DNA from 3 places in the Dorea formicigenerans genome. Region 2 is predicted to be linked to each of the others. Evidence: riboswitches for the same ligand, from Rfam matches in the RefSeq annotation. Region 2 holds a riboswitch; each other region holds the start of a gene.
What was found. A riboswitch is a leader RNA that binds a small molecule or an ion and turns the genes downstream of it on or off. The one in region 2 is predicted to bind cobalamin.
Positions count from the first base shown of each region.

Region 1: it holds a riboswitch for cobalamin, as region 2 does, so the genes downstream of both, NQ560_RS10575 (TroA family protein) here and NQ560_RS11710 (sirohydrochlorin cobaltochelatase) in region 2, are expected to answer to the same signal.
Region 3: it holds a riboswitch for cobalamin, as region 2 does, so the genes downstream of both, NQ560_RS10620 (uroporphyrinogen decarboxylase family protein) here and NQ560_RS11710 (sirohydrochlorin cobaltochelatase) in region 2, are expected to answer to the same signal.

Region 1 covers NZ_CP102279.1:2,153,777-2,165,261, reverse strand. The annotation lists gene NQ560_RS10590 (ASKHA domain-containing protein) at 1-960, shown strand, start outside; gene NQ560_RS10585 (methylcobamide--CoM methyltransferase) at 1,047-1,916, shown strand; gene NQ560_RS10580 (Rpn family recombination-promoting nuclease/putative transposase) at 2,283-3,224, shown strand; cobalamin riboswitch at 3,355-3,564, shown strand; gene NQ560_RS10575 (TroA family protein) at 3,721-6,666, shown strand; gene NQ560_RS10570 (ABC transporter substrate-binding protein) at 6,666-7,883, shown strand; gene NQ560_RS10565 (FecCD family ABC transporter permease) at 7,917-8,981, shown strand; gene NQ560_RS10560 (ABC transporter ATP-binding protein) at 8,983-10,059, shown strand; gene sppA (signal peptide peptidase SppA) at 10,180-11,157, shown strand; gene NQ560_RS10550 (RDD family protein) at 11,138-11,485, shown strand, end outside.
Region 2 covers NZ_CP102279.1:2,419,762-2,431,246, forward strand. The annotation lists gene NQ560_RS11685 (TVP38/TMEM64 family protein) at 1-290, opposite strand, end outside; gene NQ560_RS11690 (rhodanese-like domain-containing protein) at 506-1,372, opposite strand; gene NQ560_RS11695 (arsenosugar biosynthesis-associated peroxidase-like protein) at 1,407-1,739, opposite strand; gene NQ560_RS11700 (TVP38/TMEM64 family protein) at 1,741-2,451, opposite strand; gene NQ560_RS11705 (hypothetical protein) at 2,791-3,336, opposite strand; gene NQ560_RS11710 (sirohydrochlorin cobaltochelatase) at 3,400-4,605, opposite strand; cobalamin riboswitch at 4,806-5,018, opposite strand; gene NQ560_RS11715 (3'-5' exonuclease) at 5,120-5,818, opposite strand; gene NQ560_RS11720 (molybdopterin-binding domain-containing protein) at 5,820-5,987, opposite strand; gene NQ560_RS11725 (nitroreductase family protein) at 6,261-6,779, shown strand; gene NQ560_RS11730 (dicarboxylate/amino acid:cation symporter) at 6,894-8,084, opposite strand; tRNA gene NQ560_RS11735 (tRNA-Arg) at 8,290-8,363, opposite strand; gene NQ560_RS11740 (hypothetical protein) at 8,454-10,043, opposite strand; gene NQ560_RS11745 (pyridoxamine kinase) at 10,235-11,098, shown strand; gene NQ560_RS11750 (DMT family transporter) at 11,107-11,485, opposite strand, start outside.
Region 3 covers NZ_CP102279.1:2,167,513-2,176,911, reverse strand. The annotation lists partial or broken gene NQ560_RS10630 (uroporphyrinogen decarboxylase family protein) at 1-1,035, shown strand, start outside; gene NQ560_RS10625 (dicarboxylate/amino acid:cation symporter) at 1,325-2,548, shown strand; cobalamin riboswitch at 2,727-2,936, shown strand; gene NQ560_RS10620 (uroporphyrinogen decarboxylase family protein) at 3,104-4,174, shown strand; gene NQ560_RS10615 (leucine-rich repeat protein) at 4,239-5,975, shown strand; gene NQ560_RS10610 (ATP-binding protein) at 5,981-7,492, shown strand; gene NQ560_RS10605 (vWA domain-containing protein) at 7,519-8,838, shown strand; gene NQ560_RS10600 (corrinoid protein) at 9,017-9,399, shown strand, end outside.

The DNA of each region.
Region 1 (11,485 bases), 270 kb from region 2:
ATGCATATGCTTCTTGGTGTAGATGCACTGTCCATTGGAAAATCACCGTATGCACCAATGTTTGTAAAGGCAAAGGATATTGAAGCAGAGGAGATTGGTATTCATGCATCCAGAGGGGCAAGACTTTATTGTCTGCCGTCAGTATCATCTTATATCGGAGCAGATATTGTGGCAGGAGCTTATGTCTGTGAGCTTCATAAGGCAGATGAAAATGTTCTGTTTATTGATATCGGAACGAATGGAGAGATTGTATTTTCAGATCATGGAAGATTACTTTCCTGTTCCTGTGCCGCAGGTCCGGCACTGGAAGGTATGAACATCAGCTCAGGTATGCGTGCGGCAGAGGGAGCTATTGAAGATGTTGAAATTAAGGAAGATGGCGTGAAGCTGAAAATTATCGGCAATGCCGATCCAATCGGTGTCTGTGGAAGTGGTATTCTGGCAGTGGTAAAAGAATTGGTAAGAACCGGACTTGTAAGAAAAGACGGCGCATTTATCAAGTTGAAGAATCTGGAAGAGACAGATTATCGTTACCCAATGATTGAGATGGATGGTATCAAACGTCAGTTTAAGATGACGGAAGACCTTAAGATTACTCAGGGAGATGTCCGACAGGTACAGCTTGCAAAAGGAGCCATTCTGTCTGGCTTCTATGCACTTCTTAAGAAGGCAGGAAAAGAGATGAGTGAGCTTGACAAGGTTATGATCGCAGGACAATTTGGAGCACATCTTCCGGCAGACAGCCTCATTGGAACAGGAATTCTTCCGGCAGAAGTGAAAGATAAACTTGTCTATGTCGGTAACTCATCCAAGACCGGGGCTTATATGGCGCTCTTATCCGGTCAGGTGAAGCGTGAGATGGAAGAACTGGCTCATCATATGGATTATATGGAACTTGGTGCAACAGAAGGCTATGAGAGATTATTTGCCGATTGCCTTATGTTTCCGGAAGTTCACTAAAAATTGAAGAAACGAATGAGATAGGAAATACCCGAATAAAGCGAGGAAATCCAATCTTGGTTATGCGAAGAGGTAATGTTAAAAATATGGGAGATATAAAAGATTTTAATTGTACATATGATAATTCAGCAGGAATTCGTTCAGAAGTGACAGAAGGACTGGGACTAACATTTCCAGATGCATACACATACTGTGATACAATGGTGACTCTTTCAAAAGTGTTGAAAGAGAAAGATAAAACAGTTATATGTGAACTTCCATTTTGCCATACATTAGAGGCAGAGGCTATGGGAGGAATTATAAATCTTGGAAATGAGATTGCAGGTCCGAGAGCTGGAGGATATGTCTGTACAGATGTAGAAGAAATATTAAATCTGCCGGACATGGATTTCACGAAAGGACGAATTCAAGAGACTCTTCTTGCATGTAAAAAACTTCGTGAAGAAGGAGAACATGTTGTATTCGAAGTGGCAGGACCATTTACAATTCTCAATGTGCTGATCGATGCAAGATATGTGTTCAAGGGAATGCGAAAAAAACCGGAAGTGATGGAAAAGGTCTTCTGGAAACTGGGAGATCAGATTTTGAAATATATGGAACTGGTGAAAGAGTACGGGGGAGATTTGATCAGCTATGCAGATTCTTCTGGCGGAGTGAATATTCTGGGACCGAAGATGATGGAAGCTGTTACGGTGAATTTTACGTACCCATTCTTGAAGAAAGTAGAGCAGCTTGCCGATGATAAGACTATGATTCTGCTCTGCCCGAAAACGACGCTTGCTCTTATTGGAACAGAAAAAGCGAAGTTTGTGGACCATCAGTTAGAAGAGCCAATCGGATATGCACAGGCCTGCATTCATATGATCGGAAAAGCACATTTTGCCGGACAGATGTGTATTAAGAATGTTGGCTATCAGCTGAATCATGGGATTTTTAAAGAAGTAAAGCTATTGTAGTCACTGGCTTTTGTTTAACAGCATATTTGTGAAATGTCAAAAGGACAGCCGATGTGAAAAAACACATGGCTGTCCTTTCTTGGTAAAGCAGACGAATTTATAAATCTATTTACATCTGTATATCTAATGAAACAAAACGGCATGTAAAAATTACATTTATAAAAAGTTCTACAGATTTAAGGAAAGATTAAGGATTAATTGATTGTATAGAAGATGTTGAATATGTTATGATATACCCACTTCAAACATTCGAAAAAGATCAAGTTAATTTAAGAGCAGTTCTGCTCTGATCATACGGACAGATTCGTCCGATATTCCATGTTTGAAAAAATAACTATAAATGGTATAATACAAGGAGAAAAGTGTATGGAGAGAACCGAAAACTTAATCATGCAGGAAGACAGATGGAAGCCATTAAAGGAGATGAATCTCACGGACGATTTTCTATTTGATGTGGCAACCGCGGAACTGGAAAATTGCAAGACAATTATCGAATTATCTACTGGTTTGCGATTAAAAAGCCTCAAGTGGAAAGAAGGTCAGAAGGTTATTCACAATATTCCGGGAAAACGTGGAATCCGAATGGATTTTGTCGCAGAATCTGAAGATGGTCGCGTTTTTGATGTAGAGATGCAGAATCGGAAGGAAGGAAATATTCCAAAACGAACCAGATTCTATCAGGCATTGATGGACGCACCAATGTTGAAAAGCGGTGAAAAAGGTTTTGATAAGCTAAAACCGCTGTTTATTATTGTAATTTGTGACTATGATCCATATGGAATGAAGAAGTATTGCTATACGTTTGAAAGTCGCTGCAAGGAACAGCCGGATTTATTACTTGGAGATGAGGTTACAAAATTATTTCTCAGTACAAAAGGGGAAAATGGAGATGAAGTATCGAAAGAATTAGTGGATTTTCTTCATTATATTACTGAGAGTAATGAACATGGACTTCCAGAGGAATGTGATGAAAGACTTCGCCGTCTGCATGAGAGTATACAGGAGATAAAAACAAGTACAAGTGTGGAGGTCGAGTATATGAAGATGGAAGAAAGAGAAAGACTGGTAAAAGAAGAGGCAATAGAGCGAGGTTTAAGAGAAGGGAGAATACGAGGAAGAGAGGAAGGAAGAATAGAAGGAAGAATAGAAGGAAGAGAGGAAGGAAGAAAAGAAGGAGAACGTATAGGGGAAGAACGGCTTGCTAATTTATTAATGAAGCTTTCAAAGCAGAATCGTCAGGAAGATAGTATTAAGGCGTTGGAGGATTTGGAATATCGTAAGAAATTGTATGAGGAATTTGGCGTATAAATTGAAAAAGAAGCTTCTATGGGAGAAATCCTGTGGAAGCTTTTTAAGCATGTCATTGAAGTATAATGAATTGTAATAAAACCCCGGTTTCATTGACTTTCTCAAGTCTAAATGTTATATTTGTTATGGAAAATTATGAAGAACGTTCGGTGCTGTTTTTAGAAGACAGGTAAAAGGGAAACAGGTGCAAGACCTGTACGAACTCGTCACTGTGAGTGAATACATAGATTGTGTGTTAGCACAGAATCTGAGGTTGTGTTAGACATCCACTGGGAGACTGGGAAGGAGATTCTATGTAAGATTTACAAGTCAGGAAACCTGCCGACCGTTGGTACGGGAAATAGAAATTCCAGATCACGAGTAATTGATTGTGCCGAAATACATAAGGAACAGGAAATCTTTTGCTATTGCAGGTAGAAGGTTTTTTATTTTCGTGTAAATATTTCTTAAAAAGTCCCAAACAACTAAGATGAAATAGAATAAGGAGAAGGAAGAGATGAAGAGAAATTCTAAGAGATTTTTAGCACTGTTTATGGCGGTGTCTATGTCTGTTACACCAACAACAGTTCTGCATGCGGAAGAAAACAGCGAGACAGATCAGATTCAGAATGTTGAAATAAAACAAGATGAAAATATAGCACAGGAAGATAGTGAGACAAATGAGAAGAGTAATTCTGCGGAGAATTCGAAGGAAGAAATAGGTAAGAATGAGCAGGCAGAAGTAAAAGATACTCAGGATAATGTTCCGGTTAAAGAAGAACCGGTGTCTGATAATACAAATCAGGAAAATGTACAGGAGAATGGTAATCAGAATATTACATCAAATGTAGAGAAGAACGATAAGAAAAATCAGGAAAAAGAATCACCGGAGCAGGAAGCGGCTGTTCCTGAGTTTAAGGCAGAAAAAGTGGAAGCGGTTGTTGTGAATGGAAAGATTCAGGTAACAGTATCTACAAAAGATGAGAACTATGACAAGATTTATATCGGAAAAAAAGAAGATTCAGAAAAAACACCGGAAGTAAAAGGTGAGAAAAATAATCTTGGCGGATATGATTTTGTATTTGAGACTGAGGCTGAATATTTAGGGCAGAAACTTCAGTTCGTACCACATCTGACAGAAAAAAATGAGTGGTATTCAGAGAAAGATTTGTTTTTGGATATGCCAGCAGAAGCTCATTTTCCAGAGCTTGCCACATCAGTAAATGAAGTGGCAGGAGCGAATTTGCTCAGTGCTGGAGAAGTTCAAAGCAAAGAAGTGGCAGCGGGACATAAGACAGTTGAGCTGATTGATGGGGCAAGCTACAAGGTTGAAGCGACATCTAATTCAGGAATGTTTAATATAGTAGATTGTGTATTAACAAGTACATCAAAAGGGATGGAAGCAGTTATTACATTAAGTGGAACGAGTTATAAGAAATTATACATGGGAACTGCAGCAGAAGCAGAAAAGGCAAATGAAGAAAGTTTTATTCCATATATAGAAGTAAATGGAAAGTACACATATAAAATCCCAGTTTCAGCATTGAACACACCAATAAAAATATCAGCATATGCAAAATCAAGAAAAGATCAACAATATCATTGGTATGATCGAAAAATTACTATTAGTTCGGAAAAAATGGAGTTTCAAGAAATAGAAAATGGAGATTATGAATTTGATCCGAACAAAAATGATAGTCCATATAAAGTTGAAACTAATAGTAGTATGTTTAATGTTGTTGCTGCTACTTTAACGAAGAAAGCAGAAGGAATGGAAGCAATTATTACATTAGGCGGAACAAGCTATAAGAAATTATATATGGGAACTGCAGCAGAAGCAGAAAAGGCAAATGAAGAAAGATTCATTCCATATGTAGAAGTAAATGGAAAGTACACATATAAAATCCCAGTTTCAGCGTTGAACGTACCAATAAAAATATCAGCATATGCAAAATCAAGAAAAGATCAGCAGTATTATTGGTATGATCGTACAATCACCTTTAACTTCAACACCAACACTGTAGATGCCGGAGAAGATCAGAGCAATTCTGGTGATAATGGCAACAACGGAAATAATGGTGGCTCCAACAACAATGGAAATAACGGCAATAATAGTGGCTCAGGTAACAATGGCGGAAATACTAATAACAGCGGTTCCAATAATAATTCTGGACAGAATGGTTCTGATAATAAGTATGATTCCAATACAAATGGTTCTACAGGTCGTGTGAATACTTCTACAAAACTGGCCGATGGTGTATACAGTCCAGATGGCTTTTTATGGTCCGGCGGAACTGGAAAGGTTAGTATTACCTGTTCACAGATTAGAATTTCCGGTGGCCAGGCATATGCGACAATTGCATTTAGCAGTTCACATTATCAGTATGTAAAAGCAAATGGAAGTAAATATTTACCGGTATCACAGGGAGGCTCTACAACATTTGAGATTCCGGTAGAACTGAATAAGAATAATAAGATTATCGGTATGACAACGGCAATGTCTCAGGCGCATGAGATTACATATAGCATTTTTGTATATCTTGCAGGTGCGCAGGCAGCAGAAGGAAGTTCTGTTATCGGAGCTGGAATGGCTTCTGAGAGTAAGAAATTGGATCAGGAAGCACCAAGTATCATCGGACTGGAATATCAGGGCGAGATAGAATTAAACCATGCACAGTATTTTAAAATATATGAATACGAGCAGGGAATTAAATTATTAGAGATTGATCTGGCGTCTGGCACACCAAGAGAAAATCAGGAAGACGAATCTGGGGAAGTACAACAGTCCACAGAAATGACTCAGAGTGGCCGTGTTGAAACAAAGACTACAGATCAGAGCAAAAAAGAGGAAGAACAGACAGAAGACGGTGCAAGTGAAGCTTCCCAAAATCAGTCAGAACAGGAAGATAAATCCGAGCTGTATATGAACAATATTGTGAAATATCTGATTGTTCCGGAAGGTGTTGAGATTCCGGTAGGATTGGATAAAGAAACAATTGTGATCCAGCAGCCGACAGATAAGACCTATGTTGCGTCAGATGTGATTTTAGATAAACTAGAGCAGCTTGGAGCATTAAATCAGGTCAAAGCCGTGGCTAGTGAAGAGAAGGATTGCACAAATGAAATAATTAAAAATGCTTTAAAGGATAAATCCGTAGACAGTATTGGAAAATATGACGAGCCTGATTATAAAAAACTGATAAAAGATGAATGTAATCTGACAGTGATGGATACTGAGATTCTTCCGAAAGAGGATTCAGAGACACAAGAGACTCTGGAAGATCAGTTGAATACAATGAAAGAAATTTTAAGCAAATATGATACTTTAAATATTCCGGTATTTATTGATCGCTCCATCGATGAAGAAGATGAACTTGCACAGGCTGAATGGCTGAAAGTCTATGGAGCAATCTTTGGCTGTGAAGATAAAGCAGAGGAAATTTATGCGGAGTTGACAAAATAATGAATAAATGGATAAAGAGAAAATTATGTATTGGCGTTGCGATTGCGATGACTATAACGAGTATTGCAGGATGCAACTCAGTGAAAAGCGGTAAGAATAGTGTGGATAGCGCGGCTCAGAAGACTGAGACTTCTTCAGAGAAGAGTGATGATTCAAAAAAAGCAGAAGCCCCTCAAATTGACGGGCTGACGTATGAGTCTGCGATGAATCTGACATATGCGCAGGAATTCGATGTATTTTATTACAAAGATGGATATAAGCTGATTGATGTTCATGAGGGACGGCAGTATCTGATCGTTCCGGAAGGCAAAGAGGCTCCGGAGGGACTGGACAGTGATATTGTTGTCATCCATCAGCCGGTTCAGAATATTTATATGGCTGCTACAGCAATCATGTCATTATTTGATGCATTAGATGCAATGGATACTGTGAAATTTTCTGGTTTAGAGGCTTCCGGCTGGTATATAGAAAGTGCGAAGAAAGCAATGGAATCCGGAGCCATGACATTTGCAGGAAAATACAGTGAACCGGATTATGAGAAGATTGTAGATGGAGATTGCAAACTGGCAGTAGAATCTACGATGATCCTTCATTCACCGAAGGTGCAGGAGATGATTGAAGACCTTGATATCCCAGTATTTGTAGATTATTCCAGTTATGAGTCACATCCACTTGGAAGAACAGAGTGGATTAAAGTCTATGGAGCAATGTTGAATAAAGAAAAAGAGGCAGAAGCATTTTTTGATGACCAGGCCAAGGTAATCGAAGATCTGAAGGATTTTAAGAATACAGAGAAGACAGTGGCATATTTTTACATCAATACAGACGGTTCTGTGGTTGTCCGCAAATCCGATGACTACATTCCGACTATGATTGAGATTGCCGGTGGAAGATATGTGTTCAAGGATCTGAAGAATTCTGAGGGGAATGCGCCATCTGTAAAACTTACGATGGAAGAATTTTATGCAACGGCAGTAGATGCAGATTATCTTATTTACAACGGAACCATTGACGGACAGGTGAGTAGTCTTGGTGATCTGGAAGCTAAGAGCAATCTGTTTGCAGAGTTTAAAGCTGTCAAAGATGGAAATGTATGGTATACTGGTAAAAACTTATATCAGGCGACAGACACAGTTGGAGAACTGATTTCAGATATTCATCTGATGCTGACAGAGGGTGATGCCAGTCAGATGACATTTCTTGAAAAGATGAAATAAAGATCAAAAAATAAAAGAAACTGGTGGAGAAATATGCAAAATAAGGAAACAAAGCAGGAACAGTTAAGTTTTCATACTGAAAATTTCAGAAAAAGATTCAGATATACATTTGTATTTGTGTGTATGATCGCAGCATTTTTTGTCATTACAGTGCTGAATATTAATACGGGAAATGTACATATTTCTGTGCCGAAGATTTTGAGAATATTATTTTTACATGATGGAGAGGCGGTAGAGTACAGTATCATATGGAAGATACGTCTGCCGCGTATCCTCATGGCAGCATTACTGGGCGGAGCATTGTCTCTGTCCGGTTTCTTATTACAGACATTTTTCTCAAATCCGATCGCAGGACCGTTTGTACTTGGAATTTCTTCCGGAGCGAAGATGGCTGTCGCACTGACTATGATTGTATTTTTAAAATATGTAGGACATTTTTCATCTTACACATTAGTAGTGGCAGCATTCATTGGTTCGTTGATATCGACGGGATTCATTCTTTTGATGTCAAAGAAGATTCATCATATGGCATCCCTTTTGGTAGGAGGAATCATGATTGGATATATCTGTTCCGCAATTACAGATTTTGTGGTGACATTTGCAGATGATTCTGATATTGTAAATCTTCATGGCTGGTCACAGGGAAGTTTTTCCGGTATGAGCTGGGGAAATATAAAAGTAGCTGTAGTTGTAGTTGGAATTGCGGCAGTGTGTACATTTTTACTGTCAAAACCAATCAGTGCATATCAGCTTGGAGAAGCATATGCACAGAGTATGGGAGTGAATATTAAAGTATTCCGAGTTGTTATTATATTACTGTCAAGTATTCTTTCTGCGTGTGTGACTGCATTTGCCGGACCAATTTCTTTTGTGGGAATTGCAGTTCCATTTCTTACGAGAAAAGCGTTCGGAACATCAAAACCGATTGTGGTGATACCGGGTACATTTTTTATAGGGGCTGTATTCTGTATGATCTGTGATCTGATCGCTCGTATGGCACTGGCACCGGTGGAGCTGAATATCAGTACAGTCACATCGATACTTGGTGCACCGATTGTCATCTATATGATGGTGAAGCGCGAGAAAGGAAGAATGTAACATGGTAGATTATTATTTCAAAATGGATGATATGGCTGTTGGATACCAGGGAAAGACACTGATCCATGACATTAATATTGGTATTGATAAAGGTGAAATTGTAACGCTCATTGGACCAAATGGATCCGGTAAATCTACAATTTTAAAGAGTATTACAAAACAATTGAAATTAATTGGAGGAAAGGTGTTCTTCGATGACACGTCGCTTCAGGAAATGTCTTATAAAGAACTTTCTTCCAATATGGCTGTTGTTTTGACAGAACGTATCAAAACGGAGCTTATGACCTGTCATGAAATTGTGGCAACAGGACGTTACCCATATACAGGGCGGCTTGGAATACTGACGCCGGAAGATGAACAAATCGTAGATGAGGCAATGAAGGCAGTTCATGCAGAAGATCTGGGAAACCGCGATTTTAACGCTATTAGTGATGGACAAAAACAGAGAGTTCTTCTTGCAAGAGCAATTTGTCAGGAACCGGAGATTATTGTGCTGGATGAGCCGACATCTTTTTTAGATGTACGATATAAATTAGAATTACTTGCAATATTGGAACGTATGGCAAGAAAAAAGCATATTACAGTCATTATGTCGCTGCATGAGATTGATCTTGCACAGAAAGTGTCGGATAAGATTATCTGTGTGAAGGGAGATACCATTGCACATTATGGAAAGCCAGAAGAGGTATTTAAGGAAGATACAATCCGCAGTCTTTATGAAATTGACAATGGTTCTTTTGATCCGGTATTTGGAAGCATAGAGCTTCCGAAGATAGAAGGAGAACCAGAGGTATTTGTAATTTCGTCCGGAGGAAGCGGAATCCCAATTTATCGACAGTTACAGAAAGAACACATTCCATTTGCAGCAGGAATCCTCTACAAGAATGATATTGACTATCAGCTTGCAAGACTTCTGGCAGTGGAAGTGATTACAGAAGAACCATTCCGGCAGATTAGTGATGAGACATTTGCAAGAGCAGTTGAAGTGATGAAAAAGTGTAAGAGAGTTATTGTAACAGATGTGCCGGTGGGAGAATGTAATAAAAGAATCGAAGAATTAATAAAGTTAGCAAAATAGCAGGACGCGTAGTAAATTCGAGGTTTACTACGCGTTAAATGTATTATTTTTTGAAAAACAATCCTTCATATGTTACAATAAAAAAGCTATGGAGATTTAGAACTTAAAGGAGAAAAAAAGATGAAGAACAAACAGATAATCGGTCTGGTTGTGGCTGGGGCTGTATTTATTGTGACAGGTGTTACAAGCGTATTGACGAATACTTTATCTGCAAATACAATGGCAGAAGATGTGACAACGATGCTGGCTGGAGAACTGGAATTTGATCCGCCGGCAGATGATTATATTGGAGTTGTGAATGTAGTGGGGACGATTCAGGAGCAGACGCAGAGCAGTGTACTGGATACATCGTCTGGATATCAGCACAATACAACGATGGATTATATTGACAATCTTATGGACGATTCAGATAATAAAGGGATTCTGCTGTATGTGGATTCTCCAGGCGGAGCGGTCTATGAGTCGGAAGAACTTCATGACAAGCTGATAGAATATAAAGAGACGACAGGCCGTCCAATCTGGACTTATATGGCGCATTATGCAGCTTCTGGCGGGTACATGACGTCTGTAACCGGAGATAAGATTTATGCGAATAAGAATACGGTTACAGGATCTATCGGTGTCATTATGTCAGGGTATGATATGAGCGGACTTTATGAGAAACTTGGAATTCGTTATGTCAGTATTACGAGTGGTGTGAACAAGGACAGTTCCAAGCTGACAGACGAGCAGGTCGCAATTTACCAGTCACAGGTCGATGAGTGTTATCAGGAGTTCGTAAATATTGTTGCGGACGGAAGAGATATGTCGGCAGACCAGGTAAAAGCACTGGCAGACGGACGCACTTACACTGCAAAACAGGCAAAAGCGAATGGGCTTATTGATGAGATCGCAACTTACCAGGATGTAATGAATCAGATGGCTTCGGAGCTTGGAGTAGACGAGTTCTATACACCGAGCAGTGAGGAAAGCATATTGGCAGCAATATTTAGTAAAGCAGAAAAGCTTGTTCCAAAATCTGAGGCACAGATATTAAAGGAAACTGCCGAAGAGAAGGAAAGCGGGGTGCTGATGTATTATGCAGAACAGTTACAGTAATGAGAATTATGCCGGGTTCTGGGTGCGTTTAGCAGCATATGTGATAGACAGCGTCATTGTGGCAATTGGACTTCTCGTTGTGCGTCTTGCATGGATTGGAATCGGAGCGCTGATCAGTGGTACAATATTGGATGAAAATGTATTGTTTCATTATTCATTAAAAGATATTGTGCTGTATATTTTCAAAGTCATGTATTTTGCTTTATTGACATGGTGTACTGGAACGACGATTGGGAAACGACTGATGAATCTTAGAGTAGTACCTGCTGACAGAAATGAAAAGCTTTCATTTGTGGATGTGTTATACCGGGAGACTGTCGGAAGATTC
Region 2 (11,485 bases):
ATTGCTCCAAGCGTTGTCGCAACTGAGCAACAGATTGTTCCAAGTACCGGTCCAAATACCAGCCCCGCAATAATTGCAAATGTCACTCCCGGAAGTGCCAGAACGACACAACTTACAATCGTAAGCACTGTGTAGATCAACACCGCCAGAAGAAGATTATCCTGTACCATATTTTCCAAAAATTTCAAATTCTCTGTATTTCCCAGGTAGGCAGACCACCCGAAAATGTGATTGAGTACCAGAATCACAACAATAATTCCGATAAATATCCACATTTTTTTATTTTTCATTCTTCGTTATCCCCACTGCAATACCATTTCTCACAATCACCGTAATATACTTTACTATACCATAAACCGCATTTTTCTGAAACTGCATATTGTGATATTTGTTTTGCAGCTTTTCCCGTAGGAAACTCTCCTACTGTTGTATGCTGACAGAACCTTGAAATTATAAGAGCCGGGAGTTTCCCCTCCCGGCTCTTATGAACTGATTTTCTACAAATTTACTCTGTCACGAATGCAGCAGATACGTCCCCGTCTTTTGCACCATTCTCAATGATGTAAAGGTTATCTAAATCAAAGCCAGCGTCTTTCAGGATAGAGATTCCTGTCTTAGCACACTTGTTTCCGCTGTAGCAAAGAAGATATACTTTCTTGGAAGAATCCATCTTCTCTGTTGCCAGTTTGTACATAGCTGTCTGAGCATCTGCACTTTCAATCTCTTTTAATCCGCACTGGAAAGATCCTTTTAAGTGTCCTGCTTTGTATGTATCATCATCACGAACATCCAGAATCTGAACATCTTTGTCATCTACTGCTGCAACTGCATCTTTTCCAGATACATACTGCCAGTCGATGTTCTCTTCTGTACGGTCTGTTGTAAGAGCTCCGCTTACGTCAGCAAGTGCTTTTGCTCCACCCTCTACTGTGTAGATAGATGTTGACTCGATTCCTGCATCTCTTAATACACCTGTTGCTTTTTCAGCTCCACGCTTACCACTGTTACAGATGATGTAGATATCTTTTCCATCGTTCAGGTTCTCTTTTGCGTAATCTGTCATAGCGTCAACTAAGGAATCATCCTCTAATGGGAAGATTGGGCACCACTCAGAATTCTTAACTCTTCCAGTCACATAGTTATCCCACTCTCTTACATCGAGTACGTGAACTCCGTCAGCTTTCGCTGTATCCTCAGCAGATACATACTGATACTCATCGTCTGCCAACTCTTTTTTCTCCTCTGTTTTTGTATCTGTAGACTCTGTCTTTGTCTCAGATTTTGTGTCAGAACTGGAGTTTGATCCGCATCCTACAACCATAGATCCTGTCATTGCTGCTACTAATAATAATGTTACGACTCTCTTTTTCATGTTTTTAATCTCCTCAAATGTTTTATTTTAATTTTTAGAACTCTAATTTCTTTACGATGTTTTTCATCTGTACACCGTGAACCAGACTTGCACCGCCACGGATTGCTGCTGCCACATGGACAGCCTCTGTCATCTGCTCTTCTGTTACTCCCTTATTCAGACAGTCATTGGTATAAGCATCAATACAGTATGGGCACTGTACCGTGTGTGCCACAGCTAGTGCAATGAGAGATTTCTCTCTTGCTGTCAGTGCACCTTCTTCAAACACTGCATTATAGTAGCTGAAGAACTTCTCTGCTAACTCCGGTGCTTTTTCCCCAATGGTTCCAAACTTCGCCAGATCTTCCGGATTGTAGTAAGTATCCATTTCATATCCTCCCTTTTTCTTTTTTGGACTGCCGGTCCATATATATTTTTCTCAGCATAAAGATCAGTGCCGAGAGGGCAAACAAAATCATAAGCGCGGTCACAAATAACTTTGCACCGCCGGTCAACATGCCGCCAACGTAAGAGTACACAATTGTTGCCGGAAGCTGTCCGATTCCTGTTGCAATAAAGAATGACATAAATGACATAGATGTCAGTCCTGCCGCATAACTTACAATATCGAACGAAATAAATGGAAGCAGACGGCAGATCAGGATTGTATTCTTTCCATATCGTTCAAAAAATGTATCAATCTGAGCCAGTCCGCTCTTGCTTGTAAGTTTCTCTGCCACATCACGTCCCAGAATTCTTGCAATGTAGAAACATACAGCCGCTCCTGCCATAGCACTTGTCCAGGAAAGGATTGCTCCCTGCCACCATCCAAACAGATTCGCATTTGAGAATGTGAGCAAAAATGCCGGAAGCGGTGCTGCAATGGACTGAAAGATCATCAGTAAAAATGAGATTACAGCCGCATATGCTCCATAAGATGCCACAAAATCACGTACAACCGTAAAGTCTCCGCTTGCAAACATGGCAAATACCTTGTTCATCATTTTATTGACACCTGGGACTAAAAAATACACAGCGACTGCTGCAATCACTGCGATTAATAATACAACTTTCCCCAGCCAGTTCTTTTTCTCTTTCATATCTTTAAAATTCCCCTCTGAAATATGTAATGTCTGTTCATTTTATCAACAACTTTCTAACACGTCAAATTTATAATCTTTAACAACTCTATGTTATAAATCAGTTACGTTAATAGTACCTTTTTGTACTATTCTCGTCCAATTGTTTTTATTAATATTTTCTATTAATCATTTGTTCTATCTATATATTCCTATAATAGAAAAAGTATGTTTTATTATTTTTTCATATAAAGTTCTGATAAAAATACAGAAACCTCTATCACGCTTTCTTTTTATTGCATGATAGAGGTTTCCAATTACATACTATTCATTTCACATTTTGTTACAAAATAAAGATTATTACTGTACCAATTCCGGATTGGACACACTGACTTTATGGTCATACCATTTACCCTTTGTTCCAACCAATGCCAGATCAAATTCATCGTCCAGTGTCGGTACCGGTACGTCAAAGGAATATACTTCCTCTGGCGCGGAACCATCAGAATAAGTAATCTCTGTTGTCTCTGACGGATCAATAAGATCTGCCCCGTCTTTCTGTGCATCTTCTGCTGAGCCTAAGAATAACTGTACGATATTTTTAGAATTCAATGTAATATGTACTGTCATCTTACCATCTTTAACAGTCAGCGTTGCTTTTCCGTCATTATAGTCCGGATTCTCGTGGAACATACCGCTGTCTGTATTAAAATCTACCTTATAAGTTCCATCTTCCAGCTCAGGCTCCTTCGCATCTTTGCTGTCAGTCTTTGCTTCTGACGCATCATCTTTGGAAGCTTCTGTTTTTGTGTCATCTTTCTTATCCGTATTACTTCCGCATCCGGCAAGCATTGTCATTGCCATACTGGCGGAAAGTAATAAAACTAATAATTTCTTTTTTAACATGTCCATTCTCTCTTTTCTAATTATTTTTCTTTATAATTGTACTCTGAAAATCTGACCTGTCAACTATTTAGCTTCAATTGCAGCTTTTGTATGTGCTACATAAATCTGCTGAATTGCATCAATCTCTCCAAGACCTGCAATCTGTGATTCTACACTGTCAAATGCTTTTGACGCTTCAAACTGGCTCTTCCATGAATCATCATCGTCTCCTGCCATATCATTGTTCGCATGATCTCCTGCAACAACCATCAGTGGACGAAGGATTACTTTCTTATATCCGGCCTCTTTGATTTTCTCAATGACTGCCTGACACTCTGTATCTTCCGGCTCACCTTCTACAGTTCCGATAAATACATTCTTATATCCAAGCTGCTCCATCTGTGTCTGCATCTGATCATAACTTACATTTGCAACGTGTGAAGTTCCATGTCCCATGAATACAAATGCGGTTCCATCTTCGGCTGCTGCATCAATGCTGTCATAGTTTGCTGTCTTAACTGCTTCGTCTGTGATTGCTTTTGCAACTGCTTCTTTGTCTGCATTGATAACTGTTGCATCTGCTCCAACTTCGCCGAGAAGCGGCTCAGCAATCTTTACAGATTCAAATTTATCTTTATATTTTCCCACTGTCTCTGATAACTCATCATACTCTGCACCATGCATCAGATGTGTCGGCTGAACAACAAGGTTTTTAACTCCATTGTCTACTGCACGCTCCAGTGCCTGCTCCATGTTGTCAATCTTCTCATCATCACGGGCCTGTACGTGATTGATGATGATCTGAGCTGTAAATGCTCTTCTTACTGACCAGTCTGGATTAGCAGCCTGAAGTGCTTTCTCAATTCCACCGATGTCTTTTGCGCGGCTGTCATTGAATGATGTACCGAAACTTACAACAAGAAGTTCATTCTCACCAATCTCGTCCTGATTTAACGGATCATCTTTCGAAGCGTCACCTGTATCTCTTCCGAAGTAATCAGGATCTGCGTTCTCACCTTCTACTAATTCTTTTTGGGCATCTGTTAATGCGTCCCAGGCTTCCTTAGCTTCTTTGCACTGTTCATCTGTCTTGTCAGTTCTCTCCTGAACATAGATATCATCAATCAGTTTTGCCACCTTGTCTGCTGCCACCTGATTGCTGTCCTCCTTCGTATCCTCTGTCTTTGCATCACTCTTTGCGTCAGAACTTCCTGAATTTCCTCCACATCCTGCAAGCAGAGACATACTCATAGCTGCAGTAAGTAATACGACTACCAATTTTTTCTTCATCTTTCCATCCTCCATTTTTTCTAAGATACAAAATAATTTTCCCGGAGGTTTCTTATTACATTCATATAATAAAAAATCCCTGCCATTAAAAAATGAACAGAGAGTACGCAAAACAAACTATTGACGAAATTATCTTCCTTCCGTCAAATAGCCTTTCTATGTATTTCGTACTGCCAGTTCCTCGTGGCCTGAACAAATATGTTCCTGTACTGTGAAAGGCAGGTATCCCGGCTTATTGCTCAGGCGCTCTAAAATCAGCCTTCCCGGTCTCCCAGTGGCATGTAGGATTCAAAGCTCACAAAATACGGTGACGAGTTCGTACAGGATTCACACCTGTTTCCCTTTTCATCAGCCAGATAAATAACTTTTTATAATATCTTTCTCTGACTGACACCTCACACATTTTTTATTCTTTTGTATCTTTAACTATTACTTTTACAATCTAACACATCTGATAATTACTGTCAATACATCAGCCTGTCAGACTGTATTCCATATTGGTTTCTCACTTCCATTACGGTCGGGATAAAATCCGGTCGATTTCTCTAGAAGCCTCACTCTTTGTCAGTGTATGTAAGTCCATTTCCATAGAAATATTCTTCTGTTGCATAAGCCTTGTGAGAAATGCGATCTGTTTTGCGGTTATCGGTTCTTTTTTCTTCACCTTATACGCCAAGGGCTGTGGTTTAAAAACCTTCGGTTCCTTTTCCTCATAAAAATGCGCCATAGACTGATACAGTTTTGCGGTTGCCAGAGCATCATGATATGCCCGGTGCGCCGCCACATTTTCGATATGATAGTATTCGCAGAGTGCGCCAAGCTTTCTGGATGGAAGGTCTGCGTGAACAACTTTGGCAATCTTAAGTGTATCAATTCCCATATGATCATAAGTGTAACCAAGTTCTTTTGCTTTTGTCTTCACAAAGCTGAAGTCGAACTGCACATTATGTCCGATCAGCGTATCCCGTTCGCAGAATTCAAGGAACTCCGGCAATACTTCGCCGCAGTTCCCTGCTCCTTCTACCATATCATTTGTAATTCCGGTCAGTTGCGTAATCATCGGAGGTATCCCGGCCTCCGGTTCAATAAAACGAATAAAACGGTCAACAACTTTTCCTTCCCGTACTTTCAATGCACCAATCTCAATAATCTCATTGTGCTCCGGGCTAAGTCCAGTCGTCTCTATGTCAAATGCAACATATGATTTTAACATCTTACTTGTCCGTCTCTTTCTCATCCATTGCTCTTACTTTGTCATTTGCATACAATACGCCGCGCATACAGCCATTGCCTTTCACATCTGGATAACCTTCCTCATTATAACAGACTGTAATCACACAGCCATTGCGACAACCAGTACAAGTAAATTTCAAATCTGACATTTTCTCTTCCTCCCCCGCGCCTTTGCGGACTGATGCATGATTCATTTTTTTCGCTACCCACGGATTTTTTTGTGCTATGCACTTCTTCAATCCTTAATATTACTAGTATAACATTTTGTTCATTTCTTAACAATGTACATATCTACCCATTTTGTCTATATTTACAAATTATTTTTCGTATTTTTATCTAAAATAGACAATGATTTTTCTTGTTTTTAATATTATACTGTACTTTAGATAAAAAGGTTAATTATTTTAAAAGGAGAGGTAATCATGAACGAAGTATTGAATAACATTTATACTCGAAGATCTATTCGTAAATTCAAAGAGCAGGACGTTCCAAAGGATCTCGTAGATGAGATTGTCAAAGCAGGAACTTACGCTCCAAGCGGCAAGAACTTACAGACATACCGATTCTATGTAATGCAGAATGCAGATTCTATCAAGAGCCTTCAGGATGTTGTAGCAAAGGGAATGGAGAACCCTGCTTACACATTATACGGAGCAAAGGCAATTGTACTTGTTGCATGTGAGAAAGAAGCTGTCAACGGAGTCAGCGACTGCTCATGCGCAATCGAGAACATGCTTCTTGCAGCACACTCACTTGGACTTGGTGCATGCTGGATCAACCAGTTAAAATACTGTGGAGACAAAGCAGAAGTTGCTGATTACCTGGAAGGTCTTGGAATTGACAAAGACATGCAGGTTGTCGGAATGGTAGGAATGGGATATCCTGATGAAGAGCGCGAGGCTGCTAAGAGACAGGACGATCTTGTTACATATTTGAATTAGTTTTAGTTTCTTTGCATATAGAAATGGAGAGTGGTTTTATTCCACTCTCCATTTTCTTATTATCATACCATTGATATGTTTTCATTTTCTAAAATTCAAGAATGCCTCAACAATCTATAATTCCACAGATATGTTCTGCTTTTCTATTCCATGTTTTTCGGCATAACCGGTCAGGAATAATGTCAACGCTCCATCTCCCGTTACATTGCAGGCTGTTCCGAAGCTATCCTGAAGTGCGAAGATTGCAAGCATCAATGCTGTACCATCATCACCAAATCCAAGAACGCCTGTAATGAGTCCCAATGATGCCATTACCGTTCCTCCCGGAACTCCAGGGGCTCCAATGGCGAAAATCGCAAGCAGGACGCAGAACAGTACCAATGTCTGAATATCTGGTAATGTACCATATAATACCTTGGACACGATCATACAGAAAAACACTTCCGTCAATACGGATCCGCACAGATGGATATTTGCAAACAACGGTACACCAAAATCCACCATATCTTCTCTTAAAACTTTAGATTTTCTCGCACACCGAAGCGCAACTGCAAGTGTTGCGGCAGAAGACATCGTTCCAACTGCTGTAATATAAGCCGGTCCATAATGCTTTACGACTTCAATTGGATTCTTTCCAGAATAGACTCCTGCTACAACATACAGCACTGTCAGCCAGATATAATGTCCAATCATAACGATTACGACCGCACTGACAAATACCGGAAGCTGCTTTGTAATAGTTCCATCATATGATAAACAAGTGAATGTAAATGCAATAAACACTGGAAGAATTGGAATAATAATCTTTGACACAATTGCAAGTACAATATTTTGGAACTCATCTAAAATAGTAATGATCGTCTTTGCTTTTGTCCAGATTGCCGCAAGTCCGATTAAAATGGAAAATGCAAGAGCACTCATGACATTCATAATCTGCGGAATAGTCAGACCAAAAACATCTTCCGGCAATTCTTTTAAGCCTTCAATCTCTGACACAACCGGAAGATTCGGAATAATTGCATATCCAGCTCCCATAGAAAGAAGTGCTGCCAGTACGGACGACGTATATGCAACCATAAGTGCAACTCCAAGCATACGTGACGCATTATTTCCAAGCTTTGTAATAGACGGTGCAATAAATCCGATGACAATTAACGGTACTACAAAGTTAATGACCTGTCCCAGAATATTCTTTAATGGAACAACAACGCTCATTACATTTTCCGGGAAAATCTGTCCAAAAATAATTCCAATAACAATACCAATCAATAATTTCACCGGAAGACTGCTAAATATTTTTTTCATACCCTACCTCACTCATTCTTCATGCTTAATAAATTTCTTCTATGTATAAATCATTCTACTTTTATCCCAATAAAGAAATTTATTAGTTGAAAATATTATGTTTATTATACAGTTGTCAAATATGTTTTGTCTACTTTTATCTTAGAAAAAGCAATTTATTATCATAGAAAAAAGGCATATCCTTTCGGATATGCCTTAAATTCAACGTGCGCGAGAAGATTCGAACTCCCGACCTTCTGGTCCGTAGCCAGACGCTCTATCCAGCTGAGCTACGCGCACATTACTGTGTTCCGTTTCTCTTGTGTCCCTCACAGCAAAATCTATTATAGCGTAGGTCCCCCTGGTTGTCAACAAGTTTTTTCAACTTTTTCAAACTTTTTTCACTGGAATTTTTCCACTCTTTTTTCTCTCCAGCACATTTGCCACCATCGTGATTGCAAATGCACATCCCATTGCAGCAATCATAGCCACTGCAAATGCCGGGCCTTTTCCTTCATTTGCCATAAACGGAGCAAGCACTGCCGGCACATAAGCGGTTCCTTTTACATTGAACAGTCCTACGATTGCTCCACCTACAGTTGCACTTGCCAGCGCTCCGGCAAAGACAATCTTGTTTGAGAACATGAATGGATAAGACGCCTCCACAAATGTTCCAAAACAGATATTGATAATGCAGCCTGGAAGTGCTACAGCCGCCTCACCTTTCTGCTTTGGCAGAATAATGTTAGCAAGTGTGATTCCTGCAGATACCATGACAAGTCCTGTCATATCAATAGCTCCAAGGAAACTAAATCCCATTTCTTCCATTTCCAATAGTACAATCGGAAGAATTGCCGCATGGTAAACACCTCCAATAATTGCCGGCCAGATCAGAAGTCCTGCTACCGCCCCTGCAAGGAGGGCATTGTAATCAATGCACATGTTGATCAGAGAACAGATACCATTTCCAATCCATAATGCTACAGGTGCAATAAGGAATTTTCCCACCAATCCAGCTGCCAGTCCACCAAGACCTCCCGAAGCAATATTAACTGTCGTACCCGGCACATTGTGACGGAAACAGAACACACTGATATAGTAAGCAAGCACACCTGCCAGGATTCCGATGATCAGTCCTCCCAGGATTCCTCCATCCACTGCCAGAATGCCGGCTACAATACCTGCAACAACTCCCACTTCATCAAGACCGGAAACCTGCTTAGCTGCAATTGCACAAATAACGATTGGAATTGAATTTACAAGTGTATCAAATACATCTGACAGACTTCCACATCCTGGAATCTTGCTGCACGCCAGACAAAGTGCCATGGCAATAAATGCCGGAAGACTTGTCATCATAATTCCGCGGAAATTAATGCGCTTCCATATATTTCCTTCTGCTTTTGATGCTGCATTTTCCCCTGTATTACCAATGACTGGCATATATTTAATTTTCCAGTATTTTGCAAGTGCTGTCGTAAATGCAACGGCTCTTGTACGATTCGTTGTTCCTGTTGTTCCAGATGCTGACAGAACATTACATCCCATGTTCTGCGTGAGCGCGACACCACTTCCGCCCGTTCCGGCCATCGGAATCTTCGTTCTTGCGCAGGCTTCCATTGCCTGTCTGTTAGCCCCGTCCGGACTGGCACTGACAAACATTACACCGTCAATTTCACCGTCATCAATCTTCTTCGCAAGTTTTGCGTCCACCTTCGCAGCTTCTACATTAACCTCTGTTAAAGTCCCCTGAAATACTGCCTGTACTTCTGTTCCATTCCATGTATATAAAGTTGCCGGACTGTCCGGTCCCACATTATCCAGACTGCCAGATGCCAGTACATACTGTACAAATGTGATCTCCATGTCTGCTGCCTTTGTCTGTCCGCAAATTTCTTTCATCATTGCTGGCAGATTGTTCCCACCTTGTTTATATAGATTTCCACCACTGCTTCCTATAAATGCAATCTTTTTTCCCATTCCTTTATGTCCTTTCAGATCAGATCAAATCATATCACCATGCTGCCTTGCTAACATGGTAGCGTGCTAAAGTAATGAAATTAGCTTACCATTTTCGAATGCATTTGTAAAGAGGAAAATATTATGCTACTATAAATATCTGGATTATTAAAACTATTATTTTAACGCAACATGAAAAAGGAAGAAACACTATGACTAAAAAAATTGCTGTAATAAATGATTTATCCGGATTTGGCCGTTGCTCACTGACAGCCGCAATTTCCGTCATCTCAGCCATGGGAATTCAAGCCTGTCCACTTCCAACCGCAATTTTAACCGCGCAGACCGGATATCCGCACTATTACCTCGATGACTATACAGATAAAATGGATATTTACCGCCAGGAATGGTTAAAAATGGGGCAACACTTCAACGGAATCTACACCGGATTTGTTGCAAGCGAAGCACAGATCGATCAGATTTTTCATTTTATAGAGACATTTCACACTCAAGACACTTTCTTACTGGTAGATCCGGTCATGGGAGATGATGGTATCAAATATGATATGTTCACTCCCAAATTACTTGAGAAAATGAAAGCACTTGCAGAAGTTGCTGACATTATCACCCCAAATCTGACTGAGCTCTGCCTTTTGACAGATGCAAGTTACGATACAATTATGGAAATTACCGACAAAGATATACTTATAGATGTCATTGGCGAACTGGCATCAACACTTCTTCCAGTCGATAACGATTATTCAAAAGAAATTATCGTTACCGGAATTCATTTCAATAATGAGCACGGGCAAAAAATGATGGGAAATCTTTATATTTCTCAAAAATCAAGAAAACTGTTCGCTTTTCCACATGTAGGCGGAAGCTATTCCGGAACTGGTGATCTATTTGCTTCCTGTATCGCAGCAGGAAAATGCCGCGGTGACAAAATTCCAGATTTAATTCATCTCGCCGGGACATTTTTAGAACAGGCTATTAAAGACTCTGCCGAAGAAAATGTACCATATCCAGACGGCACCAATTACGAGAAATATTTGCATTTGCTAATGATGAAGTAAAATCATTATTATTTTTTCTCGGATATCACCAGCCCTAATACAGTCAATGCGGTTCCTCCTAACATAAAAGGCGTCACTTTCTCGTGAAGAATGATCACTGACATGACAATTGTAATTACTGGAATCGCATAGATGTATGCACTCGTCTTTATTGCACCGAGCATCTTGACCGCATAGTTCCAAGTTACAAAGCAGACTGCACACGCTCCAATTCCCAAATATAACAGATTTGCCAGATTTAAAGGCTTAGTATACGCACTTGAATGAAACTTTGCACCGGATCCAATTAAAATAGGTATCATAAACATCAATCCATAGAAAAATACTCTTCTTGTTGTCTGGATTACATTGTAACCAAAACCACTAATTTTTTTGATTAATATAGAA
Region 3 (9,399 bases), 250 kb from region 2:
GGGAAAGAGGTAGATCATATCCCGTATACATTACAGGCACCTGATCCGGCTATGGCAGATATTTTTGGATTTACAACATCACAATTTGCGAAAGACTTTGAAGTGAAAAGCGAAGTAATCAGACGAAGAAAAGAAGAATTTGGTCTGGATAGCTTTAATGTTGGATTAGGTCTTCGCACAATTGGCGTTGCGCTTGGTTCAAAGTTAGGGGTTCCTGAACATGGAATTGATTATATTGAACATCATGTGTTGCAGGATTATGCGGATTTCGACAAATTGGAAGTGACGGATCCTTATAAAAATCCAGTTCTTGCACCGATTTTGGAAAGTGCCAAGAGATTGAAAGAACGTTTCCCGGATGTTAGTATGACAACGAGTGTGGCAGGTCCGATTTCAACAGCTATAGCAGTCAGGCCAGTTGAAAAGGTTCTTCGCGATACGAGAAAGAATCCGGAAATGCTTCACAAATTGCTTGATTTGACAGTTGTCTGTTCTTTAAAATGGTTTGAAGCATTTTACCATGAGTTCGGATCGGTCGGAACGAATTTTTCCGATCCGGTAACCTGTATGGATGTAATTAGTAAGAAGCAATTTGATGAATTTTCGCTTCCTTATATTAAAAAACTGATTGATGGAACAGAGAAAATTATGGGATCAAGACCGGGAGCTCATATTTGTGGTAAGACAAGCCCTATTTAGAGTGATCTTGCAGATGCAGGTCTATTTTCATTCAGTATCGATAATTGCGAGGATTTGGAGGTTGCTAAGCGTGAGGTGGGTGACCGGATGCGCTTTGCCGGAAACGTTCCGCCGATCGAAGTGATGAAAGATGGATCGATTGATGATGTCATTGAGGTATGTAAAGACTGCCTGAGAAAATGTGGAGATAATCCAAAAGGTTACATTTTGAATACAGGATGTCAGCTCCCGATTGGTACACCGAAAAGAAATGTGGAGGCATTTATCTATGCGGCAAGAAAATACGGTCGTGGTGCGCAGTTAGGAAAGCTTCCGAAAGGTATTCTGGAAGATTAAAATATGTAATTTGTGCAAATGAAGCGACAAAAATGCAAAAATGATATTTTGAGGCAAAAAAGGGACACCGTGTTTCGCAGTTGGGGACGTAGTATTTTGAAAGTTTGCTACGTCCCCAACAAATCAAAAAATGCATAATTTTCCACATGAACTTGCAAAAAACTGGTTGATGAATCAGAATAAGGTATGATATAATTTTATATCAGAGAATAGGCATTGTCTTATGACAGTGCTTTTTTGGGGTAAAATATAACGTGGAAATGAAATCAAGTAAAGAGAGGTTAAAATCATGAAACAAAAGAAAAAAATGTCTTTGGCAATGCAGATTTTTATCGCATTGATTCTTGCAATTGTAGTAGGACTTCTGATGCAGAGTCATGCAGAATTTGCAGAGAGTTACATTAAGCCGTTTGGAACAATTTTCCTGAACCTTGTAAAGTTCATCGTAGTTCCAATCGTATTATTCTCCATTATGTGTGGGATTATTTCCATGCAGGATATTAAAAAAGTAGGAGCAATTGGTTTAAAGACCGTTGTATACTATATGTGTACAACCGCATTTGCAATCACATTTGGATTGATTGGAGGAAATCTGTTCAAAGGAATGTTCCCGGTCGTTGCAACAACAGACTTGACTTATGAAGCAGCAGAGTCGGTATCATTTATGGATACAATTGTGAATATTTTCCCATCCAATTTTATTGCACCGATGTCTGAGTCCAATATGCTTCAGGTAATTGTGATGTCAGTATTGTTCGGATTTGCGATTATTCTGATTGGACCGGAGAAAAATCCACGTTTGATCCAGGGGTGTAATGATTTGAATGATATGTTTATGAAATGTATGGAGATGATCTTAAGATTATCTCCAATCGGAGTATTCTGTCTGTTGTGCCCGGTTATTGCAGTAAATGGTCCGATGATCATCGGTTCACTGGCAATGGTGCTTTTAGCAGCGTATGTCTGCTACATTATACATGCAGTTGTTGTATATTCATTAGCAGTAAAGACAATGGGCGGTATGAGTCCGATCGCATTCTTTAAAGGAATGCTTCCGGCAATGATGTTTGCATTTTCCAGTGCTTCTTCCGTAGGAACACTTCCAATCAATATGGAGTGTGTAGAGAACATGGGAGCATCAAAAGAAGTGACTTCATTTGTGCTTCCGCTTGGAGCAACAATTAACATGGATGGAACTGCAATTTATCAGGGAGTATGTGCAATCTTTATCGCGTCCTGTTATGGAATCAACCTGACACTTCCACAGATGCTGACGATTATCCTGACAGCAACACTGGCATCTATCGGAACAGCAGGTGTGCCGGGATCTGGAATGGTTATGCTGGCAATGGTACTTACATCTGTAGGACTTCCAGTAGATGGAATCGCTCTTGTAGCCGGAGTGGATCGTATCTTTGATATGGGACGTACAACAGTAAACATCACAGGTGATGCAAGCTGCTGCATGGTTGTCACAAATCTTGAGAAAAAGAAAGCATTAAGAAAAAAATAAGTATATAGTTTCGCAAGTAGGAATGTAGAGCCATTCTTAATTATGTACACTTGGTTTTTATGAGTTTATTCTTTTTAGGAATTCCATGAAGACTGAGTGTATTTTATTTGAAAAAACGATAATTGGGTAGATATATCAATATTATTTATTTGAAATAAGCGTGCTTAATAATTATACTGGATGCAGAAGACTATATTAGTGATGGATTTGACATTTAAAAGGGAATCTGGTGAGAATACAGGGCAGCCTATTCTACTGTAAGATGGACGAAGCTTCAACGAAGTCACTGGTATTTATATCTGCAACAGAACAGCAGTAATATAAGCCGGGAAGAGGAAAGCAGAGGATGAAATCAAGCCAGGAAACCTGCTATATAGGAATTGGGATTTTCGGTAGGGAAAAGAACAGACACTTCGTTTTATTTTCCCTGCCTTTTTTAGTGGAAAAATATTTTATACTGATCGTTCATGACAGTGATAGAAGTTATAGTGTATAAAATCCAGGGGGAATATTGAGAAACTTATTGTTTGCATGTATAATACGAGGAGGAGATTTATGCACGAATTAGACCAGATGACACCGAATCAAAGACTGAATGCTTTTATGACAGGACAATCGATGGATCGAATGCTTGCAATGCCGGTCATAGTATCTATGTCAGGCGATGTATGTGGGATGACTCATCGCGAGAAAAGAAGCTCACCGGAGAATGAGGCAAAGTGTCAGATTGAAGCGTACAAAAGATTTGGTAATGACCTTGCAGTCATTGAATACGGGCTTCACATGGTAGGAGTTGGGCTTGGGGGAACGACCAATGATCCGGAGTTTCAGACACCTGCAATCGCAACGTATCCGCTTGAAAGTTTGGATGATATTGACAAGCTGGATCCGGAACGTCTGAAAAAAGAAAATGATCCGCACCTAAGACATTGTCTGGAGGCATGCCACATTGTAAAAGAAGAAATTGGTGATGAAGTACCGGTCGGGGTTCTGATTACTGGACCATATACAGCTGCCACAAGCTGTTATCCAGCAGAGAAGCTGTTCCGTGCCATGAGGAAATCACCAGAAAAGGTTCACAGACTTGTGCAGTTTACAACAGATTGTCTTATCGATATTTATAAAGAGTTCATTCAAGAAGGGGTATTGATCCTACAATGTGATCCACTCGCTTCTGGCACAATCTTGAGAAAGAGTCAGTATCAGGAGTTTGTGCTTCCGTATGCAAAAAAAGTAAATCAGGCAATTCATGATGCAGGAGGAATGGTCTGCTATCATATATGTGGGGATACGACCAAAACAATTGATGACATGGCAGATGCAGGAAGTGATATGATCAGTGTGGACAATGTCGTTGATTTGGAGCATGTAAAAAATACAGCAGGGCAGAAGATGCCGATTCTTGGAAATGTGGCACCGGTCGACTATTTTATTCAGGGAACAAAGGAAGAAATGGATGCAGCTGTAAAGAGGTGTTTGCAGAAAGCATGGGATTCACCGAATGGTTATATTCTTGCCTCTGGATGTGATCTTTCCGGTCAGGTAAAATTGGAGAATATTGAAGCGTTTATGAATGCAGCAAGAAAGTATGGAAAATGGCCATTAGATCCTAAGAACTTTGAGTAAAATGTGTCGGAAAGATAATCTGCCAAATTTGAATAAAAAGATATAAAATCAGAAAACTAATCTGATGGAGGTAGATAAACAGGACATGGTTGTTCAGATCATATCTGGATTTCGGGGATCCGGAAAAACAACATTCTTAAATCAATGTATAGAACAGGTAAAGGGAAAGACTGCGGTAATTCAAAATGATTTTGGTGCACAGGCAGTTGACCGGGAAAATGCAGAAGGCAGCTTGATCTATGAAGAAATCGGTGAGGGCTGTATTTGCTGTGGGATGGCACTTGAGTTTGAAGAAAAGATGCGCCGGATTGCCATGGAAGATTGCCCGGACAGAATTTTTATAGAAGCATCTGGATTTGGAAAACTGTCCGATGTCGTGAAAGTATGTACGCAGCTAAAAGAGAAGGAACATCTTGAGATGGTGATCGGACCGAATGTTACCGTTGTAGACATTGGCATGGTGGAGGCATATGCCTCCGGACTGGGAGAATTTTATGTAGACCAGATTGAACATGCAGATGTAATTCTGGTCAACAATATTGATTCAGACGATGTGGAATTGGAGGAAATAGAAGAAGGCTGGAAAGCGCTGGAACGACTGAATACGAAAGCGTTGAAAAGTGAAAATGCACGGGAAGTATTAAAAAGTGTAATGGAATCTGGAAGCGTAGATCAAAATCTTCAGATAGAAGGAGATACGCTTATAAAATATCTTGGAGCTGACGCATTTGTAGAAGTGCCGGATGGTATCCAGATCATCGCAGACAGTGCTTTTGAGTATTGCATGGAAGTGCAGGAAGTGCATTTGCCAGATTCAGTGGAACGAATTGGAAAGCATGCCTTTCAGGGGAGTGGAATCAAAAAGATACATTTACCGGAAAGCATAAAAACAATCGACATTTATGCTTTCAGCGGAACACCTCTGGAATATATAGAATTACCGGAGAATTTGCAGAAACTTGGGCACAGTGCATTCCGTTATTGCAGGATGTTAAAAAAAGCGAAGTTTCCAGAACATCTGGTGGAGATTCCGCATGATACATTTAATGATTGTGGAAAACTGCGGGAAGTAATACTGCCGCATGATACAGAAGTGATTGGGGCTCATGCATTTTCCGGGTGCGCGGCACTGGAACAGGTGGATTTACCGGAGAGTGTGAAGCGAATTGAAGAAGGTGCTTTTGTGACTTGTGTCAGTCTGGAGAAAGTACATTTGCCAAAAGGACTGGAGGTGGTAGAACGCAAGGTGTTTTACCGGTGTACGAATTTAAAAGAACTTCATTTCCCAAAACGGGTGACAGAGTTTGGCAAAGGCATCTTTTCACAATGTTCTGCATTAAAACGAGTGTATATAGAAGGAAATCCGGTGGATGAAGAAGTGTTTCAGGACTGGGATATGTGGACAACTTGCTATGATATGGAAGAAATCATTGCACCGAATATGAGGATTACGAGATTTGCAAAAGAATGGAGAATGTGGGCGGCAGCAGGACTTGCAGATTACCTGGTAGAACAGGGAGATGTAAGAAGTGAAATCCTTGATTCTTATGTGAAGGATCTGAAAGAAAACCGGAGTTCCTATGAAGTCCTTTTATTAGAAAATAAAAAGTTATTACAGTTTTTCATTCATTACAATTTATTGGCGGAACAGGCAGTGAACAGACTTCTGGATCAGTCACTGCAAAAATCCGATATGGAGATCCGCAGCATGCTGTTGAATTATCAGGATGAAATCCAAAATGAGGATAAGAAGGAGGAGACGGGCAGCCAGCTTGATCAGCTTCTGGCAGCGTTGTCATAATATTTATGAATATTAGGGAAGCAAAAGAGCAGATTGAACATGCGGTAAAATTGTACCTGGAAAAGGATGAAAAAGGCAGATATATAATTCCGACAGAAAAGCAGCGTCCGGTATTTTTGATGGGAGCGCCGGGAATCGGTAAAACTGCAATTATGGAGCAGGTTGCGCAGGAACTTGGAGTAGCACTTGTGTCTTACACGATGACACATCACACAAGGCAGAGTGCACTGGGACTTCCATACATTGTAGAAAAGGAGTATGGCGGAGAAAAATTTCAGGTATCTGAGTATACGATGAGTGAGATTATTGCAGCGGTTTATGAAGTGATGGAGGACACGGGAATATGTGAAGGAATTCTTTTTCTAGATGAGATCAATTGTGTATCTGAGACTTTGGCGCCGGCGATGCTTCAGTTCTTACAGTACAAGACATTTGGACAGCACAAAGTGCCTGAGGGCTGGATTATCGTAACTGCAGGGAATCCGCCAGAATACAATCATTCTGTGAGGGAATTCGATATTGCGTCCTGGGACCGCGTAAAGAGAATGGATGTAGAGCCTGATTATAGTGTCTGGAAAACATATGCTTATGAGCAGGGGATGCACCCGGCAATCCTGACCTATCTGGATCTGAAGAAAGATGCATTTTATTCCGTGGAAAATACAGTGGATGGAAAGCATTTTGTGACAGCAAGAGGCTGGGAAGATTTAAGTCAGATCATGTGTCTGAGTGAAAAGAAGAATCTGCCTGTGGATCTGAATCTGATCAGCCAGTACGTGCAGGATGAGCAGATTGCCCGTGACTTTGCAATTTATTATGATTTGTTCAAAAAATATAAAAATGATTATCAGGTGGACCGTATCTTATTTGGCATTCCATCAGAGCAAGTAAGACAGAGGGCGATGAAAGCATCTTTTGATGAGAGGATTTCTTTCCTTGGTCTTTTGATGGATGGAATTACGGATACTGTTAAAGAGACAATGGAGATGCAAAATGCATTGTTTGTATTTGGGGATTGCCTGAAAAAGATAAAAGCAGATGTGGAAAAAGGCCGAGACCTTGTTTCTTGTATCGAACAACAAAAAGAATGTTTAATGGAACAAGAAAAACAGAAAAAACGTGCCGGTAATTTATCCCGTGCCCAGGTGTGGGAAGATGACCGTGTGCTTGTTTATCTGGAAGAATGCCGGAAAAAAGCAGGCATACGGACTCCGGATGAAAGAGATTTTGTAATTCTCAGAGATTATTTTGCCCAGTTGACAGAAAGCTTTCAAGAGCAGACAAGAAAAGCATCGGGGTGTCTGTCCAACTCATTTTACTTTTGTGAAGATGTGTTTGAAGAAGGACAGGAGATTCTTGTACTTGTGACAGAACTTACGGAAAATGAATATACGGCCAGATTTATCAGTCAGTATGGATGTCGGGAGTATTTTAAACATAATAAGAATTTGATGTTCTACGAGAGACAGAAAAATCTTATGGATCAGATTCAAAATCTGGGGCTTGATCAGGTGTAATATTTATGTGTGTGGAAATAATAAAAGTGGCTTCAGAAGTTCTGAACTTTAGCGGACAGAGAACGTTGGTCAATATGAGGTTTCTGGAACCGGCAATTCGGATGCTGACGGAGAGTCCCTCTAAATGTATGTGTAATCGTTCATATGGTATGGGAACAGATGGAAAAAATCTTTACTATAATCCGGAATACGTACTGAGAGCATATCAGAAAGAGAAAGGTTTCGTCAGCAGAATGTATTTGCATTTAGTCGTGCATGGAATATTCAGACATTTCTTTGTAAATCCACAGATCGAGCAAAGAAAATGGGATCTTGCATGCGATATGGCAACAGAATATATCATCGAAAGCTGGAAACTGGACTTTGCAGACATTAGTGCCGGGGCAGATGAAAAGCGCGAACTTGACCGCATCCGGAAAAATGTGGGACTTATGAATGCGGAAAAGATTTATGGATATCTGAAAAAGACAAAAGAGTCAGAAATAGACTGGCTGGAGAAAATTTTCCGTCGGGATGACCATAGCTTCTGGTATCCCGAAACAAAAAACAGGAATGATGTAATCCAGGTGAAATCAGGGCAGGTGAATCAGAACCGGGAGGTCATGTTCTCAAATCAAAAATTGGAAGAGCTGTGGAAGCAGGCTGCGAAAAAGATTCAGGTGGATCTTGAGACATTTATGAAAAGCCGGAGTGGTGAAACCGGTGATTTTTTGGTGAATTTAAAGCTTGCGAACAGAAAGAAGCAGGACTACAGTGCATTCTTAAGAAAGTTCACCAGGCTTGGGGAACGTATGAAGATCAATGATGAGGAATTTGATTATAATTTCTATACTTATGGAATGCAACTGTATGGAAATATGCCGCTGGTCGAGCCGTTGGAGTACAAGGATGTCCGGGTAGTGAAAACATTTGTGACTGTGATTGATACTTCAGGGTCAGTGGAGGAAGAAAAACTTCGGAGATTTCTGGAAAAAACGTACCAGATATTAAAAAGTGGGCAGAAAAGCGAAGACAGAGTGAATTTCCATCTGATCCAGTGTGATGCGTTGGTTCAGAAGGATGTGAAGATTACATCAGAGAAAGAACTGGAGCAGGTGATGGAAGATTTGACACTTTATGGCCGGGGAGGAACTGATTTCAGACCGGCATTTGAGTATATAGAAGAACTTCGAAAAAATGGAGAACTTACGAACTTGAATGGAATGCTGTATTTTACAGATGGAATGGGTGTTTATCCGAGAAAAAAACCGGAGTATCCAGTGGCATTTATATATGATAGTGAAGTTTTGGATGAGATTCCGGAAGTGCCGGCTTGGGCGATTCGTTATCTGATGGATGACATATAGAATGGATAAATGTCTGTACGAATATATGGAAGTGCTCAATTTGAAGATATGTGTAATTAATGTTAAAATGTATCAAGATAAAACACGTCAAGAGATGAGAATGTCAGGAAAAAACAGCTTGCGGGCTATGAGGTATTTTCTAACAAAATAAAAATTTAGATTATGGAGGATTTATAGTATGGCATCTAAAGAAGAATTATTAGCAAAATTATCAGAGTGTGTAGTAGAGATGGAAGATGAGGAAGTCGTAGAAGTTGCGAAAGAATATATTGAGGCCGGATATCCGGCGTTTGACGGAATTATGGAAGGTCTTGTAGATGGTATGAACAAGGCCAGTGAGCTTTACGATGCAGAAGAGTATTTTGTAACAGATGTACTCCTTTGCTCTGATGCAATGTATGCGGGACTGGATGTACTTCGTCCGCATCTGGAAAATACAGATGATCAGACGAAGAAAAAAGCAGTTATTGGTGTTGTGGAAGGAGATACTCATGACATCGGTAAAAACCTGGTAAAGATTATGATGGAGACAGCAGGATTCGAGATGTATGATCTTGGACG